3 regions of the Paenarthrobacter sp. 22069 genome follow, and region 2 is predicted to be linked to each of the others. Evidence: predicted binding sites of a transcription regulator. Region 2 holds the regulator's gene; each other region holds the start of a gene.
What was found. The regulator Rex, encoded in region 2, represses fermentation and respiration genes when NADH is low (regulators of the CRP and FNR family bind a similar motif). The targets are predictions, from matches to a motif close to CTTGTGAANNNNTTCACAAG.
Positions count from the first base shown of each region.

Region 1 (5,722 bases), on a different contig from region 2:
CGCGAAGGGAATCACCGGCGGCGGCCCCGGCGGGCAGGCCGCCGGGTAATCTGCGCCACGTTTGCACAAATTTTTTCGGCAAAACACTGAAAGTGGACAAAGCACTCCCTTTGAGCAGGTAAGCTATTTGAGTTGCGTTTCCGGGGAGCCGCTAAGGCGGAAATCCCCTGAGGCACATGGTGGGCGTAGCTCAGTTGGCAGAGCGCCTGGTTGTGGTCCAGGAGGTCGCGGGTTCAACCCCCGTCGCTCACCCTCACGGGGCGGCACATGCAGCCGTCAACAAAGGAGGCCGCACCGGATATCCGGTGCGGCCTCCTTTGTTGTGCCCCACGGGGCACGTCCACACGAGCCGGGGACACCGCGAAAGCTGAAGGACTACTGATATGACTGTTCTGCCGATCACCATCTGGGGCGAGCCCGTCCTCCACCGGCGGGCCACCGAGGTGGAAGTTTTCGACGACGAACTCCGCACCCTGATTGCCGACATGTTCGAAACCAACGAAGCCGCGAACGGGGTGGGACTCGCCGCCCCGCAGGTTGGCGTGGGCAAGCGCATCTTTGTCTACAAGTACGCCAATGACGACGGCGCTCCCCCGACCGGGGTCCTGGTGAATCCCGTCCTGACCCTGTCGAAGGTCTCCGGCGCAGCTCCGGACCCTGATGAGGAGGAAGAGGGCTGCCTGTCCTTCCCGGGCGAGCAGTATCCACTGAAGCGGGCGGAATGGGCACGCGTGGAGGGTTTTGACGGGTTCGGCCATCCCGTCAAGTTCGAGGCCACCGGCTGGTTCGCACGGGTGATCCAGCACGAGTACGACCATCTGGACGGCAAGCTGTACGTCAACCGGCTGATTGACCGTTACTCCCGCAAGGCCAGGAAGCAGGCAAAGAAGAACGGGTGGGGAGTTCCGGGGCTGACCTGGATGCCCGGTGTTGATCCGGACCCGTTCGGCCACTGACCGCGTCCTCCCGGACGGCCCGTCTCCGGATCCCCGCGGGTCAGCGGGCGGTTTGGACGGGCCGGGCTGTGATGGTCTGCTGCTGCGGGCAGGAGGAGAGGACGTTTTTCATGGCGTCCTTTTCGGCTGGAGTTACCCATAGCCCGTAGGCCGCCTTCACCGAGATCTGGCGGGCAACGTAGTGGCAGCGTATGGCTGTGTTCTTTGGCAGCCAGGTGGCGGCGTCGCCGGCGCTTTTTTGCTGATTCGCCGTCCCGTCCGCCGCGACGAGGTTCAGGGGGTCGTTCGCGAGGCTCTGCCGTTCCATGGGGTTAAGGCCCTGAGCCCCTTTCTGCCAGGCGTCGCCCAGTGCCACCACATGGTCTATCTGGACCGCTCGGCTGCTGTCCTGTCCGCGGCGGAAGTCGGTGTCCCGGCCTGTATAAGGTTCCCGGAAATGGCCGGCGGTGACCTTACAGGTGGAGCCCTCGGAAAAGACCACGCCGGCCAGGTCCCGGCGAAGGATGTCATTGCGGGTATCGCAACCGTTCCGGTCCACATCCAGCCAGGCCTGGCCAAAAGCCTCGCGGGTATAGCCGGTGTTCGGGGCCCTGCCCTTCACGGCGAGGCCGTCCAGGGCCGCGAGGGCGGTGCCCTCCGGCACCGGGCGGGGCTCCTGGACCGGCTTCATCCATAGGCTGTCGAAAACGGGCGCTTCTGTTGGTCCATCCGGCTGGGCGCCTGCTGCGCCAAACTGGCCGGAGGTGAAAAACCAAAAGAGAACGGCAAGGATGCCCGCGGCAGCCGTGCCGAGGAGCGCCCAGGCCTGCCGGGAACGGCGCCGGCTGCGGCGGTAGGCGGACCACTTGATGGTCATGGGGCTGACGCCGGAAGGGGAATGTCGGGCACCCCAAGAGCCTAGGACAAAGGGATGCCCCGGCCGCTGATATCCACACTGTTGAGGACGAGTAATGGGTCACACGGCCGGGGCTGAACCTTGGCTTATTGCTCCCTGGCTACCCGTCGCAGGTCTTCCTCGGCTATGGCCAGCAGCCCCTCAAGCTGGCGGACGCGGTCCTCACTGACATCGCCAGTCTTGTGTGCCGCACGGGCGTGCTCAAGCAACCGCACCGCTTCCTTGTGGTTGGCTTTCGCCACGTCGAGGGCGTGTTCGAGGGTGGTTTCGTGCTGAAGTGTCGATTCGTTGTCCATGCCACAAGTCTGGTACCGATTCCCGGCTGATTCCAGAGAACCAGCCGGGAATTCCCCGAACGTGTCGGAACCGGTCAGACGGCAATCGCGGCGAGTGCCGCGGCACTTTCCTTGGCAGGGAAGGACGGCGGGTTCACACCGGCCATCTCCTCCATGACGCGCACCACCTGGCAGCTGTAGCCGAACTCGTTGTCGTACCACACGTAAAGGACCAGGTTCTTGTCGGTGGAGACCGTGGCCAGCCCGTCTACGATGCCGGCGCGGCGGGAGCCCACGAAGTCGGTGGACACGACCTCGGGCGAATCGATGTAGTCGATCTGCTTGCGCAGGTCCGAGTGCAGCGACATTTCGCGGAGGTAGTTGTTGACCTCGTCCTTGGTGGTGCCGTTTTCGAGGGTGAGGTTCAGGATGGCCAGCGACACGTCCGGAGTGGGGACGCGGATCGAGCTGCCGGTGAGCTTGCCCAGGAGTTCGGGCAGGGCCTTGGCAACTGCCTTGGCGGCGCCGGTTTCGGTGATGACCATGTTCAGGGCGGCGGACCGGCCGCGGCGGTCACCCTTGTGGAAGTTGTCGATCAGGTTCTGGTCGTTGGTGAAGGAGTGGACGGTTTCCACGTGGCCGTGCACCACGCCGAACTTGTCGTTGATGGCCTTCAGGACCGGGGTGATGGCGTTGGTGGTGCAGGACGCTGCGGACACGATGCGGTCCGAATCGGTGATGTCCCGCTGGTTGATGCCGTGGACGATGTTCTTCAGCTCGCCCTTGCCCGGTGCGGTCAGCAGGACCCGTGCCACGCCCTTGCTCTGCAGGTGCTGGGACAGGCCTTCGGCATCGCGCCAGCGGCCGGTGTTGTCCACCACGAGGGCGTCCTTGATGCCGTAGGCGGTGTAGTCGATGGTGGCGGGGTCGTTCGAGTAGATGACCTGGATCTGCACGCCGTTGGCCGTGATGGTGTTGGCGGCCTCGTCGATGCGGATGGTGCCTTCGAAGGAGCCGTGGACGGAGTCGCGGCGCAGCAGGCTGGCACGCTTTGACAGATCGTTGTCGGAGCCGCGGCGCACCACAATGGCGCGCAGGCGCAGGCCGTGGCCGCCACCGGCCTTTTCGATGAGGAGGCGTGCCAGGAGCCGGCCGATGCGGCCAAAACCGTAGAGCACAACGTCCGTGCTGGTGCGGTCGTCGCCGCCCCGCTTGCCCACGATCTCGGCGAGCTCGTCGCGGAGGAACTCTTCAAGGGTGGCGCCGTTGCCCTCTTCCTTGAACTTCTGGTTCAGCCGGGCGATGTCGATGGCGGCCGCACCGAGTTCGAGTCCGGCCAGCGTGTTGAGCAGGGGCGCCGTTTCCTCCAGGAGCAGTTCGTCCTTGCTCATCCTGCGCGCGAAGCGGTGCGCCTTCAGGATGTTCATGGTGGACTTGTTGATCAGGCTCCGGCCGTGGATGCTGGTCACCACGTTGTTATCGCGGTACAGCCTGCCGATCACCGGGATCATGGCCTCGGCGAGGGCCTCCCGGCCCATCCACGTATCAAGACAAGAATCAGACGTCTGGCTCACAGAAATACCTTCCTCGGTTCAGCCGTGTACGTCGTCGTACACAGATGTAGGCCACCTGATGATGTCCAGGGGCACCGGCGCCTGCAGGGATGGCCCCCAGGCACCTGGATCGCGTGCAAAGAAAAACCGCCGGTTGCGGACGCAACTTTCGGCGGTAGAACTCCTGCGTCCGGAATCCATTCTAATTTGGCCCGGTGCAGGGAACACATTTGTGTTGCGTGAAATCACTCACACGTGCGCCCGTGCCCGGAGGTGGGCGTTCCTCAGTTATGGAGGGCCGAATAGAGGTTCAGGCTGCCGGAGAAGACGAGCCAGGAGAAGTAGGGCAGCACCAGGATCCCGGCGGCGGCGTCCACGGGCCCGAACCGCAGAATGAGGAATGCCAGGGTTGCCGCCAGGACACAGATAACCAGGAACGCAGCCCAGAGGGCCGCCGTGCCGAGCATGGGGTACATGCCGAAGAAGGCCACCGGCCATGCCGTGTTGAGCAGCAGCTGGACCACGTAGCCGGCACGGGCGCCGCCCGTCAGTCCGCCTTTGCGCCACACCCGCCAGGCCGCAACGGCCACGCCGGCGTAGAGCAGCATCCAGGTGGTCCGGAACATCCACGACGGCGGCATCCAGGGGGCTCTCTCCGAGCTGGCGTACCAGCCGTTCGAGTTCAGGATGATGGGAACCGAGGCGAGGGCCCAGGCCACAGCAGACAGCGCCAGGAATCCGGCGAGGGCAATGATCTGGGAACGTAGCCCGGGGAGGCCGTTGGGGGATGCTGGATGCGTGTCAGGAATTACGGGCACGGTACAGCATCGCCAACACAAAGCCCGGGGTCAAACGGGGGGTGTGGATGGGACAGCCGGTACGCCGGGTTCTGTTCTCCCTGCCGTTACCGGAAAGGGAGCGACGGCCATCCATCTACGAGTACCGTTGCCGGCACCCTCCAGCGGCCTACCCGGACACTCGGGCGGGCAGCCCTCGAACGTGTCCTGTCTGGCCTTGCTCCGGGTGGGGTTTACCTAGCCTTCCCGGTCACCCGGGAAGCTGGTGGTCTCTTACACCACCGTTTCACCCTTACCTGCCCCGGCCGGAACCGGAACTGCAGGCGGTCTGTTTTCTGTGGCACTGGCCTGCGGGTTACCCCGAGTGGGTGTTACCCACCACCCTGCCCTGCGGAGCCCGGACGTTCCTCGAGCCACTTGCGTGACGCGCGGCCGTCTGGCTGTCCCATCCGCGTCCAGTCTACCGGGGCAGGCCGCCGCTTTTGTCGCCGGTAGGATCGGACGGTGCTGATTCTGCTTCCCCCCTCCGAAGGCAAGACGCCCGCCCTCAGCGGACCCGCCGTCGACTGGTCCTCCCTGGGCTTTCCGGAACTCAACCCGTACCGCGCCAAAGTCCTGGAAGCCCTGGGGACGGCCAGCGCCCACCAGGACGCCCTCGCCCTGCTGGGGGTCGGCGCCTCGCTGCGTGACGACGTCGAACGCAATACCCGGCTGCACGCCGAGCCTGCCGCCCCCGCACACAGCATCTACTCGGGCGTCCTGTACGACGCCCTCGGCTACCGGAGCCTGACGCCGGCGCAGCGGCGCAAGGCGGACGCGTCAGTGCTGGTGGTTTCGGCCCTGTGGGGCGCCCTTCGCTTCGCCGACCGTGTGCCGGCCTACCGGCTGTCCATGGCCGCGGCACTGCCCGACGTCGGCCGGCTGGCTCCATTTTGGAAGGCGCAGCTCGGCGAAACGCTGGGTCCCGCGGCCGAGGACCACCTGCTGGTGGACTGCCGGTCCAGCACCTATGCCGCCGCGTGGGCGCCGCCGCCCGGCCAGACCGTGTCGGTCAATGTCTTCACGGAGGCAGGCGGCGTCCGCAAGGTGGTGAGCCATTTCGCCAAGCACACCCGGGGCGAACTGGCGCGCCACCTGCTGACGCGGCGCGGAAAAGCCCCGGAGACGCCGTCGGACCTCCTGAAGGCCGCCCGCGAAAAGTGGGACGCGGAGCTGGTACCGGCCATGGCCCGGAAGCCGCATGCCC
Region 1 covers NZ_JBQEQF010000014.1:132,042-137,763, forward strand. Annotated here, with positions in the region: gene orn (oligoribonuclease) at 1-49, shown strand, start outside; tRNA gene ACTJK0_RS13305 (tRNA-His) at 180-252, shown strand; gene def (peptide deformylase) at 384-956, shown strand; gene ACTJK0_RS13315 (HNH endonuclease family protein) at 997-1,812, opposite strand; gene ACTJK0_RS13320 (hypothetical protein) at 1,938-2,147, opposite strand; gene ACTJK0_RS13325 (glyceraldehyde-3-phosphate dehydrogenase) at 2,222-3,700, opposite strand; gene ACTJK0_RS13330 (TspO/MBR family protein) at 3,964-4,497, opposite strand; RNA gene rnpB (RNase P RNA component class A) at 4,542-4,924, opposite strand; gene ACTJK0_RS13340 (YaaA family protein) at 4,981-5,722, shown strand, end outside.
Region 1: the regulator Rex is predicted to act here: its motif matches at 3,916-3,935, upstream of ACTJK0_RS13325 (glyceraldehyde-3-phosphate dehydrogenase).

Region 2 (5,722 bases):
GGGTGCTGGCGGCACCGGGAAGAAGGGACGCCGCGGGTTCGTTGTACTCGACCCGCAGCAGCGAGCCGTCGTCAGCGAAAACCAGGGACGTAACGGATGTCAGGGTGCACTCGCGCTTGCGGGGGTCGTGCCAGAGGGGCCGGCCTTCGGCGCTCAGCCGGGCTGCCCAGATAGGCAACTGGTGGCTCACCAGGATGGCCTCCGGACCGCCGGCGCCAAAATCGCCGTCGGCCAGTTCGATGGCCCGAAGCCGCGCATCCCGCGCAGCTTCAGCCATCCTTGCCGCCTGCTGCTTGTAGGGCTCCCCCCAGGACGGCCGCAGCGGGTTAACCAAGTGCGGCCAGTGCCTCGGCCGGCGCAGTTCCGCCTGGGTGACCTTGATGCCCTCGAAGTAGTTTTCGGCCTCGATGATCCGCTGGTCCGTGTGGACCGGCAGGCGCAGGGCTTCCGACGTCGGACGCGCGGTTTCCTGCGCACGCTCCAGCGGGGAGGCGGCCAGGTAGGTGATCCGGGCGCCTCGCGCGGCGCGCTGCCGGAAGTGCTCGGCAAGGGTCCGGGCCATCTCCTGCCCCAGCTCGGAGAGGTGGAATTCGGGAAGCCGCCCGTAGAGCACGCCGTCGGGATTATGGACCTCGCCGTGGCGGAGCAGATGGACAGTGGCTTGGGGCATGTTTACCAGTTTCTCAAAGATGGCGTGCGATCCGAAATCATCGCAGCTGCTTTCTACAAACAGTAGAACTGAAGTTTTTGAAGAAATGTTCCGAAGCCGGGAACAAAAGATGCAAATGCATGTTTATACTGGATGCAGCAAGATGGTTGAGGCTTCAACTGATGAGGCTTCAACCGACAAAGGTTCTACAGCAGAACGACATACACATTTTCAAAGGAGCAACATCATGGCACTTCCCGCAGACGTCACCACCGGCACCTGGACCCTGGACAACTCGCACAGCGAAATCGGCTTCACTGTCCGCCACGCAGGCATCAGCAAGGTCAGGGGCCAGTTCACCGAGGCTGCCGCCACGCTCGATCTCGCAGAGGATGTGGCCGCGTCCCGGATCAGCGCCACCATCAAGACCGCCAGCTTCGACTCCGGCGACGCCAACCGCGACGGCCACGTCAAGGGCGGGGACTTCTTCGACGTGGAGAAGTTCCCGGAGATCTCCTTCGTCTCCAACGGACTGGTGGCCAAGGGCAACAGCTACGAACTCACCGGTGACCTGACCATCAAGGGTGTCACCCGCCCGGTAACCCTGGAAACCGAGTTCAACGGTGTTGCCGTCGACCCCTTCGGCAACACCCGCGCCGGCGTCTCTGCTGAGACCACCATCAGCCGCAAGGACTTCGGCCTTACCTGGAACGCCGTGCTGGAAACCGGCGGCGTGCTGGTCAGCGACAAGGTTGCCATCAACCTGGAACTCGCGTTCATCGCCCCTGCAGCATAATCACCCTTCCCGGGCCTTCCCCGGCACCAGGCCTCCAGGGCTTGGCGCCGGGGTCCCCTGTTTAAGGGCAGCCACCTGCACGGATACCGGACGAATCGCCCACAACGCCGCCCGCCGGGGGTACGGTGGACCTAAGCCATGCTGGGGGGACGGCTGAGGACCGATTCCCGGCAGCCTACCTGGATCCCGACCTGCAGAAGGAACGCCCATGAGTACTCCTCCCGTCCCACCTCCCACACCCCAAGACCCGCATTCCGGCAACGGCCAAACGGGGAATGACCAGGCCGGAACCGGCCAGCCCGGAAGCCAGCAGCCCGGGTCCCAGCCGCGCTACGGCCAAAACGCGCCACAATACGGCCAGAACGCACCGCAGTATGGCCAGAGCCAGCCCCAGTACGGGCAGAACCAGCCGCCGGCGGCGCCTCAATATGGCCAGAACGCGCCCCAGTACGGTTCCCCCTATGGGCAGAATGCGCCGCAGGCTCCGGGCTACGGGCAAGGGGCCGGGCAGTTTGGCCAATCACAGTATGGCCAGTCGCCGTACGGCCAGTCCCCCTACGGCCAGTACCCTTCGGAACAGCCCCAGCCGGCCGGAAGCAACGGCATCCCGCAGCTGGTGAACATCTCGTTCTGGCTGCTGATCGCTTCAGCCGTGATTTTCGTCGTCTCAATGCTTGTCGGCCTGACGCAGCTCGATGATCCCCAGTTCCAGCGGGTTTTCGAGCAGCAGATGGCGGCGGGAGGCGCCTCGGGAGTCACGTATAACGACATCAAGGGCGTCATTGCCGGCACCCTGATCGTGTTTGCGATCATCGGCGCGGCCCTGTACCTGCTGGTGGCCTTCTTCGTCCGCAAGGGCAAGAACTGGGCCAGGATCCTGGGAACGGTGTTTGCGGCCTTGTCCGTGCTAGGCCTGTTCGGGGTTCCAAGCTTCGGAACGATCGGGAGCGTCCTGGGCATCGCCGCCATTGTGCTGCTGTATCTGCCGGCGGCTGCGCCGTATTTCCGTAAGCAGCAGCCCTTCGCCAACCCGTATTCCGGCGGCTTCGGCAACCCCTACGGTCGGTAACCGGCACCTCTGCCGGTAGACAGGCGGCCCGGGAAGCAGCAATGCTTCCCGGGCCGTTTACGTTTAACCCGCGGCTAGGCCGTCTGCCCTGGTGCCTGGGCGCGCTGGGCGTGGTAGGCCAGGATCTGCAGTTCGGTGGCCATATCCACCTTGCGCAGGTTGACCCCCTCGGGAACCTGCAGCATGACGGGAGCGAAGCTCAGGACGCTGCGTACGCCGGCCGCCACTACCCGGTCGCAGACCCCCTGGGCCACTGCCGCCGGCAGGGCCAGCACCACCATGTTGGCTCCGGTGCGGTGCAGGACTGTTTCGAGGTCGGCGACGTCGCTGACGCGCAGCCACCCCACCTCATTACCCACCACCATCTGGTCGGCGTCGAAAATCGCCACGACGTCGAAGCCCCGGGATTCGAAGCCGCCGTACCGTGCCAGCGCCTTGCCCAGGTTTCCGGCGCCGACGATGGCCACTTTCCAGTCATGGGTCAGCCCCAGGGCGGCGGCGATGTGCCTGCTGAGGTACTGAACCTCGTAGCCCACTCCCCTGGTGCCGTAGGACCCCACGTGCGAGAGGTCCTTGCGGAGCGTTGATGAACTGACGCCGGAGGCTTCCGCCAGGGATTCGGAGGAGACCCGCTCGACGCCCTCGGCCAGGAGGGTGTTCAGGGCCCGGAGGTAGAGCGTCAGCCGGGCCACGGCGGCAGGCGGGATCTGCTTGGCCGCAGTGCCCGCGGCATCCGGAAAGCCGGGCACGGGCTGGGACGTGGAATCCAAGGACGTCACTGGCGCTCCCCTACCGGGCCATGGCGCGCTGCAGCACGCGTTCCAGCCGGGCCTCGTCGATCTTCCAGAAGTCTCGCTGCACGCCGTCCACCAGCACCACCGGGATCTCTTCGGCGTAGCGTTCACGAAGTTCGGGCTGGTTGTCCACCAACTCTTCGCTCCACGTAAGGCCCAGGGCGGCCGTAACCCGCCCGACGGCGTCGCGCGCCTCCTCGCAAAGGTGGCAGTCAGCTTTGGTGACCAGGACGACGCGCGGTGTAGCCATGGCTTAACGGTATCGCCGTTCGCGGCGTGCGGGTGACGCCGACGGCGGCGGGCCACCTAATTGACTAGACTCGGGACCATGCCCGAGGAGAAATATGTCGCCGTAGTCACGCGGCCGGCCGTTGCGCCGCAGCCCGCTGAGGCGGCGTTCTTCGACGTGGACAACACGCTGATGCGGGGCGCCAGCCTCTTCCACGTGGCACGGAAGATGCACCAGCGCGGCGCGTTTACCCTGGCCCAGGCCGCCGGCTTCGCATGGAAGCAGTTCAAGTTCGTTGCCCGCGGGGAAAACATCGACGACGTCCACGCCGTCCGGGACTCGGCCCTGACCCTCGCCGCCGGCATCACCGTCGACGATATCAAGGCGCTCGGTGAAGAGGTCTACGACGAAATGATCGCGTCCCGGATCTGGCCGGGCGCCAAGGCACTGGCCGAGCAGCACCTCCGGGTGGGCCGCCGCGTCTGGCTGGTGACCGCAACGCCCATCGAGGTGGCCACGGTGATCTCCACCCGCCTGGGACTGACCGGGGCCCTGGGAACGGTGGGCGAAGTTTCCGAGGGCATGTACACCGGCCGTTTGGTGGGGGACATCCTGCATGGCTCGGCCAAGGCCGTGGCCGTGCAGGCCATCGCCGATGAGGAGGACCTGGACCTCAAGCGCTGCTGGGCATACAGCGATTCCTACAATGACGTTCCGTTACTTTCCCTTGTGGGGCATCCGGTGGCCATCAATCCGGACGCGAAGCTCCGCCGCCACGCCCGGGACCGGAACTGGCCGGTCTACGATTTCCGTGCCGGCCGCCGTGCAGCCACCCTTGGCCTCAAGGCGGCCACCTTCGGCGGTGCCGTCTACGGCCTCTGGAAGGGCTTCGCCCGCATCCGCGGCCCGCGCGGATAGCCGCTCCCGCACGACAAACCGAACTGCCCGGACAAACGAAAATGCCCGGACAAACGAAAATGCCCGCCGCCTTGAAGGCGACGGGCATGTCCACGCTGCTGGAAGTATTGCTACTTCTTGTTGCGGCGCTGGTGACGGGTCTTGCGAAGCAGCTTGCGGTGCTTCTTCTTGGCCATACGCTTGCGACGCTTCTTGATAACTGAACCCACGAAAGTTCCTTACAAACTAGATGCAGTACCTGTCTGATGGAGAATGTCCGTGGACAAAGCTACGAACTGAACAACTGACAGATTCTTACAATGACGTAAAACGTTCCTTAACAGGGTACCGCCTATCGGGAGCGGCTCAGGACAAGCCCTCTCAAGCTGTCTCGGTGTGGCCGTCCACCACAGCACCCTTGAGGTACTGCTCGACGGCGTTTTCGGGGACGCGATAGGAGCGGCCAAAGCGCACTGCCGGCATTTCGCCGGAATGCACCAGCCGGTAAACAGTCATTTTGGAGACTCGCATGACCTCGGCTACTTCAGCCACGGTCAGGAACTTCGCGTTGGAGAAGTTCTGTTCTGCCGACATTTCCCTATTTTCCTTTGCTGACGGATGGACAACAGTGACCCCAGGTACGTGCCAATGCGGTGTTCCGATGCTGAGCCATCCACCAACCACCTAAGAAGATACTCTAGATGTTCATGTGGCAGATGTGAAAGTAGGTAAAACCCCCTATTTCGACTGCCGCCGCTTCGCCGCCGATGCCGCCAGCTGCTGCAGGACGGACGCGGAAACGTCCCAGTCCATGCAGGCATCCGTGACGCTCTGGCCGTACACCAGCCCGGACCGCCCGGCGGCATGCTCCGCTACGTCCAGGTTCTGGGCTCCGCCCACCAGGAAGCTTTCCAGCATGACCCCGGCAACGGCGTGCGCCGCGGCGCCCCGATCCTCAAGCTGGGCACCGATTTCAAGGGCAACTTCCGCCTGCCGGTGGTGGCTCTTGCCGCTGTTGGCATGGCTTGCGTCCACGATCAGTCGGGGGTTGAGCCCCTTGCCGGCCAGTTCGCCGGAGGCGCGTTCGACGTCGGCCGCGGAGTAGTTGGGTCCCTTGCGTCCGCCGCGGAGGATGACATGGGTGTCCGGGTTTCCTGCCGTTGATACCAGCGCGGCCCGCCCATCGCCGTCGATCCCCAGGAACGCCTGGGCCGCTCCGGCCGCCCCGCAGGCGTCGATGGCCACCTGCAGGCCGCCGTCGGTCCCGTTCTTGAAGCCGATCGGCATC
Region 2 covers NZ_JBQEQF010000003.1:109,687-115,408, reverse strand. Annotated here, with positions in the region: gene ACTJK0_RS03330 (histidine phosphatase family protein) at 1-670, opposite strand, end outside; gene ACTJK0_RS03325 (YceI family protein) at 897-1,445, shown strand; gene ACTJK0_RS03320 (hypothetical protein) at 1,654-2,514, shown strand; gene ACTJK0_RS03315 (redox-sensing transcriptional repressor Rex) at 2,589-3,293, opposite strand; gene ACTJK0_RS03310 (glutaredoxin family protein) at 3,304-3,558, opposite strand; gene ACTJK0_RS03305 (HAD family hydrolase) at 3,637-4,455, shown strand; gene ACTJK0_RS03300 (30S ribosomal protein bS22) at 4,566-4,664, opposite strand; gene ACTJK0_RS03295 (helix-turn-helix domain-containing protein) at 4,816-5,028, opposite strand; gene ACTJK0_RS03290 (3-deoxy-7-phosphoheptulonate synthase) at 5,173-5,722, opposite strand, start outside.

Region 3 (5,722 bases), on a different contig from region 2:
ATTGGCGGGACCGTAGTGCGAGAGCTCGCTGCCCAGGACTCCGATGGTCTGCGAGCGCCGGGTAACCAGGCTCCTGGCTGCGGTGTTGCGGCGGTACCCCAGCTCCAGGATCGCCGCTTCCACCCTTTCCCGGGTGGTCGGGCTGACGTTGGGATGCCGGTTGACCACCCGGGATACCGTCTGGTGCGAGACCCCGGCCAGCCCTGCCACGTCCTCAAGCCTCGGCAGCCGGCGCTGCCCGCCAGGGGTCACAGGGGTCTTTCCCGTGGCCGCCGCGGGCGCCCCGTCCTCAGCCGCGCCACGGGTCAGATGCCGCCGGCCAGTTTGTAGTAGGCAGCGTTCCAGTTCAGGTCCTTCTTGAACTGGCGGATGGTGGTGCCTTCGTCGATGGTGAGCAGTTCCGTCTTGGCGATCTCGGCGAAGTCCTCGAACACGTCCATGCCCACCTGGGTGGAGAGCACAGTGTGGTGGGCGGCGCCGGCGGTGAGCCAGGCGGCGGCGGAGGTGGCGAAGTCCGGTTTCGGCTCCCACAGGGCGCGGGCCACGGGCAGGTTGGGCAGCGGCTGGTCCAGGGGGACGACGTCGACGGCGTTGGCCACCAGGCGGAAACGGTCCCGCATGTCGGACAGGGCGACCACGACACCCGGGGAGGCATCGGCGTCGAACACCAGCCGGACCGGGTCTTCCTTGCCTCCGATGCCCAGCGGGTGGATTTCCAGCCGCGGCTTCGCTGCCGTGAGGGACGGGCAGACTTCGAGCATGTGCGCGCCGAGGATCTTCTCAGACCCGGGTTCCAGGTGGTAGGTGTAGTCCTCCATCAGGGAGGCGCCGCCGGGCAGGCCGGCACCCATCACCTTCGCGGCGCGGACCAGGATGGCGGTCTTCCAGTCGCCCTCGGCGCCGAACCCGTACCCGGCGGCCATGAGCCGCTGCACGGCCAGGCCGGGAAGCTGCCGGAGCGCGCCGAGGTCCTCGAAGGACGTGGTGAACGCGGCGGAGCCGTTCCCTTCGAGGAAGGACCGCAGGCCCAGTTCGATCCGGGCGCCGTAGCGCAGGGAGTCGTGCCGGGCCGCGCCTGCGCGGAGCTCCGGCACCACGTCGTACAGGTCCTCGTACTCGGCCACCAGGGCATCGACGTCGGCCTCCGCCGCGCCGTGCACGGCGTCGGCGAGCTCGTTGACGGACCAGGTGTTGACCGCGACGCCGAAGCGCAGCTCGGCCTCTGTCTTGTCGCCCTCGGTGACGGCCACGTTGCGCATGTTGTCGCCGAAGCGGGTCAGTTTCAGGGTGCGGATGGCGGCCCACCCTGCGGCGGCCCGCTGCCAGGACCCGACCTGGCGTGCAACCTCGGGGTTGGAGACGTGCCCGACGACGGTCTTCCGGGCGATGCCGAGGCGGGACTGGATGTATCCGAACTCGCGGTCACCGTGCGCGGCCTGGTTCAGGTTCATGAAATCGAAGTCGATGTCCGCCCACGGCAGGTCGCGGTTGGCCTGGGTGTGCAGGTGCAGCAACGGCTTGCGCAGCAGGTCCAGGCCCGAGATCCACATCTTCGCCGGACTGAACGTGTGCATCCACGCGGTCACGCCGATGACCGAGTCATCCGCGTTGGCCTCCAGAGCGGTGCGGCGGATGGCATCCGAGTCGGTCAGGACCGGCTTCCACACGATCTTGACCGGAACCGCGGAGGACGCATTGAGCTGGTTCGCGATCTCCTGTGACTGCGCGGCCACCTGCTTGAGGACCTCCTCACCATAAAGGTGCTGGCTGCCGGTAAGGAACCAGACCTCGTAGCCGTCGAGGGAGGTGTTTGCTGCGGTACTCATGATTCTCCTGGAAAGTTTCGGGGGCCGGTTATTGGCCTGTGTCTTCTAGCTGCCTGTGCTTTTTATTGGCCGTAGACGTTCTGGTAGCGGGCGTAAAGGGAGTCGATGGAGTCCTGGGACATGGGCAGCGGGTCACCCAGTTGCCGGGAAATGTGGACGGTGCGCGCCACTTCCTCGCACATCACGGCGGCTTTCACCGCGGACCGGGCGTCCTTGCCGATGGTGAACGGACCGTGGTTCTGCATCAGGACCGCCGGCGAATTGGAGTTCTTCAGCGTCTCCACGATCCCGTGCCCAATCGAGTCGTCGCCGATCAGCGCGAAAGGGCCCACCGGAATCTCGCCGCCGAACTCGTCCCCCATCATGGTCAGCACGCAAGGGATCGCCTCCCCCCGGGCCGCCCACGCCGTGGCATAGGTGGAGTGCGTGTGCACCACCCCGCCCACCTCGGGCATGTGCCGGTAGACGTAGGCATGCGCGGCGGTATCGGACGACGGCGACAGCGGCGGATTCCCCCAGTCGACGGTCCCGCCTCCACCAAGGTTGGTGCCCCGGACGGGGGTGCCGTGCAGGTCGGTCACGATCATCTGCTCCGCAGTCAGGTCCTGATAGGAGACTCCGGAGGGCTTGATGACCATGAGGTCGGTGCCCGGCACCCGGGCAGAGACGTTGCCCGCGGTCCACACCACCAGTTCGTACCGGGTCAGCTCGGCGTGCAGCGCACACACTTCCGCGCGGATCCTTGCAATGGTTTCCAGGATGACCGTTTCAGCTCCGGTTCCGGCGCTCATGCGGACACCTCCACGGCAGACTGGCCGGAACCCAGGAGCGAGCCGGACGCCCGTCGCTGAATGGCCTTGAGCCGGTGCATCATGTCATTGCCGCCGCGGCCGAAGTAGTCGTGCAGGGCCTTGTACTCCTGGAACAGTTCCTCATAGGCGGCCACGTTTTCCGGGATAGGGGTATAAACCTCGCCGGGCTCGGCACCCATGGCTGCGGCGGCTTCGCGGATGTCCGCATATTCACCGGCGGCCACGGCGGCGTGGATCGCCGATCCCAGGGCCGGGCCCTGCTCCGAGCCGATGGTAGAGAGCTGCAAACCGGTGGCGTCCGCATAGATCTGCATCAGGAGCCTGTTCTTGAGCAGGCCGCCGGCCACGATGAATTCCTTGACCGGCACACCGGCTTCGCGGAAGGCGTCCACGATGGTGCGGGTCCCGAACGCGGTGGCTTCCAGCAGCGCACGGTAGGTGTCCTCGGGCCGGGTGGCCAGGGTCTGGCCCACCACGATGCCCGAAAGCTCATGGTCCACCAGGACCGAGCGGTTCCCCGAGTGCCAGTCCAGGGCGATGAGCCCGTGTTCCCCAATCGCCTGCCGGGATGCCAGTTCGGTCAGGTACTCGTGGATCCCCAGTCCGGCCTCCCTGGCCGCCTGGTGGTATTCGGGCGGGACCCCGTACTTGGTGAACCAGCCGAAGATGTCCCCCACCCCTGACTGGCCGGCCTCGTAGCCCCACATTCCCGGCACGATGCCGCCGTCCACGGCCCCGCACATTCCCGGCACTTCGCGCAGCTCAGTGCCGTTCATGACATGGCAGGTGGAGGTGCCCATGATGGCCACCAGCTGGCCGGCGTCCACAGCCTTCGCCGCGGGGGCAGTCACATGCGCATCAACGTTTCCCACCGCCACGGCGATGCCCTCAGGCAGCCCCGTCCAGGCCGCGGCCTCCGCCGTGAGGCTGCCGGCGGCATCGCCCAACCGACCGATGGTGTGCTCCAGCTTGGAGCTGACAAAGTCCTTGAAGTCGGGGTTCAGGGCCGCCAGGAAATCCTCCGACGGATACCGGCCGTCCTGGTAGATGCCCTTGTAGCCGGCGGTGCAGGCGTTCCGGACGTACCGGCCGCAGAGCTGCCAGACGATCCAGTCCGCAGCCTCCACCCAGTGGTCCATCTCGGCGTAGGCCTCGGGGTCTTCCTCCAGCAGCTGCAGCCCCTTGGCGAACTCCCACTCCGAGGAAATCAGACCTCCGTAGCGCGGAAGCCAGTCCTCGCCCCGTTCGGCGGCGAGCCGGTTGATCCGGTCGGCCTGCCCCTGGGCGGCATGGTGGCGCCACAGCTTCACATAGGCGTGCGGCCGGTTCCCGAACCCAGCCACTTCGTTCAGCGGCGTACCGTCGGCTTTTACGGGCACCATGGTGCACGCGGTGAAGTCGGTGGCAATTCCGACGACGGCGGCCGGGTCGATCCCTGCGTCGGCCACCGCGGCGGGGACTGCGGTGCGCAGGACCTCCCGGTAGTCGTTGGGAACCTGAAGCGCCCACTCCCCGGGAAGCCGTGCGCCGTCGTCGCCCGCCACGTCCCGCGGCAGTGAACCGGTCACCACGGCGTGGGGATACTCATGGACGGCGCTGCCGAGTTCCTTGCCGTCACGGACCCGAACCACTACGGCACGGCCTGAAAGGGTTCCGTAGTCCACCCCGATGACGCAATGGTCGGGGCGGGGCTCGGAGCTGGAAGTGAACAACGCGTCTGGCATGTGGTTGCCTCCGTCCCGGGAGGCAACGGCCTCATTACCGGGGTTGTAGGGGTCGGGGTCAAGCTAAGTGCTGCAGTAAGTGTGAACGCTAACAACAAAGAAGTCAATGAACCTGCAACAGTTTGGAACATTCTGGGAGCCTGCTCTTGTTAGCGTTCACAAATCAGTCTATATTGAACCGACACATCAACCATGTGGCCAGGACCACGAGCATCGCTGCTTTCAGGTCCAACAACACTTCGCGGCAGTGCTGCCGCGGAAGGAGATTATGGTGAGAATCAAAAAACTCATGGGCGCGGTGGCCCTTGTCCTCGCCCTGACGGTGGGCGCCACCGGTTGCGGCGCCCGCGGCGGAGCCAGTGAGTCCAGCGGTACGGCGAAGCCAAGCGATTCACTGGTTGGCATCTCGATGCCCACGCAGACGTCCGAGCGCTGGATTGCCGACGGCGCCAACGTGGAAAAGTCCCTGAAGGACCTCGGGTACAAGACTGACCTCCAGTTCGCCAACGACGACATCCCCACCCAGGTGTCGCAGATTGAGAACATGCTGACCAAGGGCGCCAAGGCCCTGATCATCGCCGCCATCGACGGCACCACCCTGACCGACGTCCTGGCCAAGGCCAAGGAGCAGAACGTCAAGGTCATCGCATACGACCGCCTCATCAACGGCACGGCGAACGTGGACTACTACACCACCTTCGACAACTACACGGTGGGTGTCCAGCAGGCCACGTCGCTGCTGACCGGCCTGGGCCTCCTCGATGCCAGCGGCAAGAAGGTGGAGGGCAAGGGCCCCTTCAACGTCGAACTTTTCGCCGGCAGCCCCGACGACAACAACGCCAACTTCTTCTGGACCGGCGCCATGGACACCCTGAAGCCGTTCATGGATGCCGGCACCCTGAAGGTCCCCAGCGGCCAGACCAAGTTTGAGCAGGCCGCAATCCTGCGGTGGCAGGCACCCGTGGCGCAGAAGCGCATGGAGGACATCATCACCTCCGCCTACAGCTCCGGCACCAAGCTGAACGGTGTGCTCTCCCCGTACGACGGCCTGTCCATCGGCATTATCTCGGCCCTCACCAGCACCGGCGGCTACGCCAAGGGAAGCCTGCCCGTGGTCACTGGCCAGGATGCTGAGAAGGGCTCCGTCAAGTCCATCATCGCCGGCGAGCAGTACTCAACCATCTTCAAGGACACGCGCCAGCTCGGCGCGCAGGCGGTCAAGATGGTTGACGCTGTCCTCAAGGGCCAGGAACCGGAAACCAATGACACCAAGACCTACAACAACAAGGTCAAAGTTGTTCCGGCCTTCCTGCTGAAGTCCGTGATCATCACCAAGGACAACTACAAGAAGGAACTGATC
Region 3 covers NZ_JBQEQF010000016.1:22,112-27,833, reverse strand. Annotated here, with positions in the region: gene ACTJK0_RS14085 (LacI family DNA-binding transcriptional regulator) at 1-252, opposite strand, end outside; gene araA (L-arabinose isomerase) at 306-1,826, opposite strand; gene ACTJK0_RS14075 (L-ribulose-5-phosphate 4-epimerase) at 1,889-2,617, opposite strand; gene araB (ribulokinase) at 2,614-4,362, opposite strand; gene chvE (multiple monosaccharide ABC transporter substrate-binding protein) at 4,631-5,722, shown strand, end outside.
Region 3: the regulator Rex is predicted to act here: its motif matches at 4,506-4,525, upstream of araB (ribulokinase).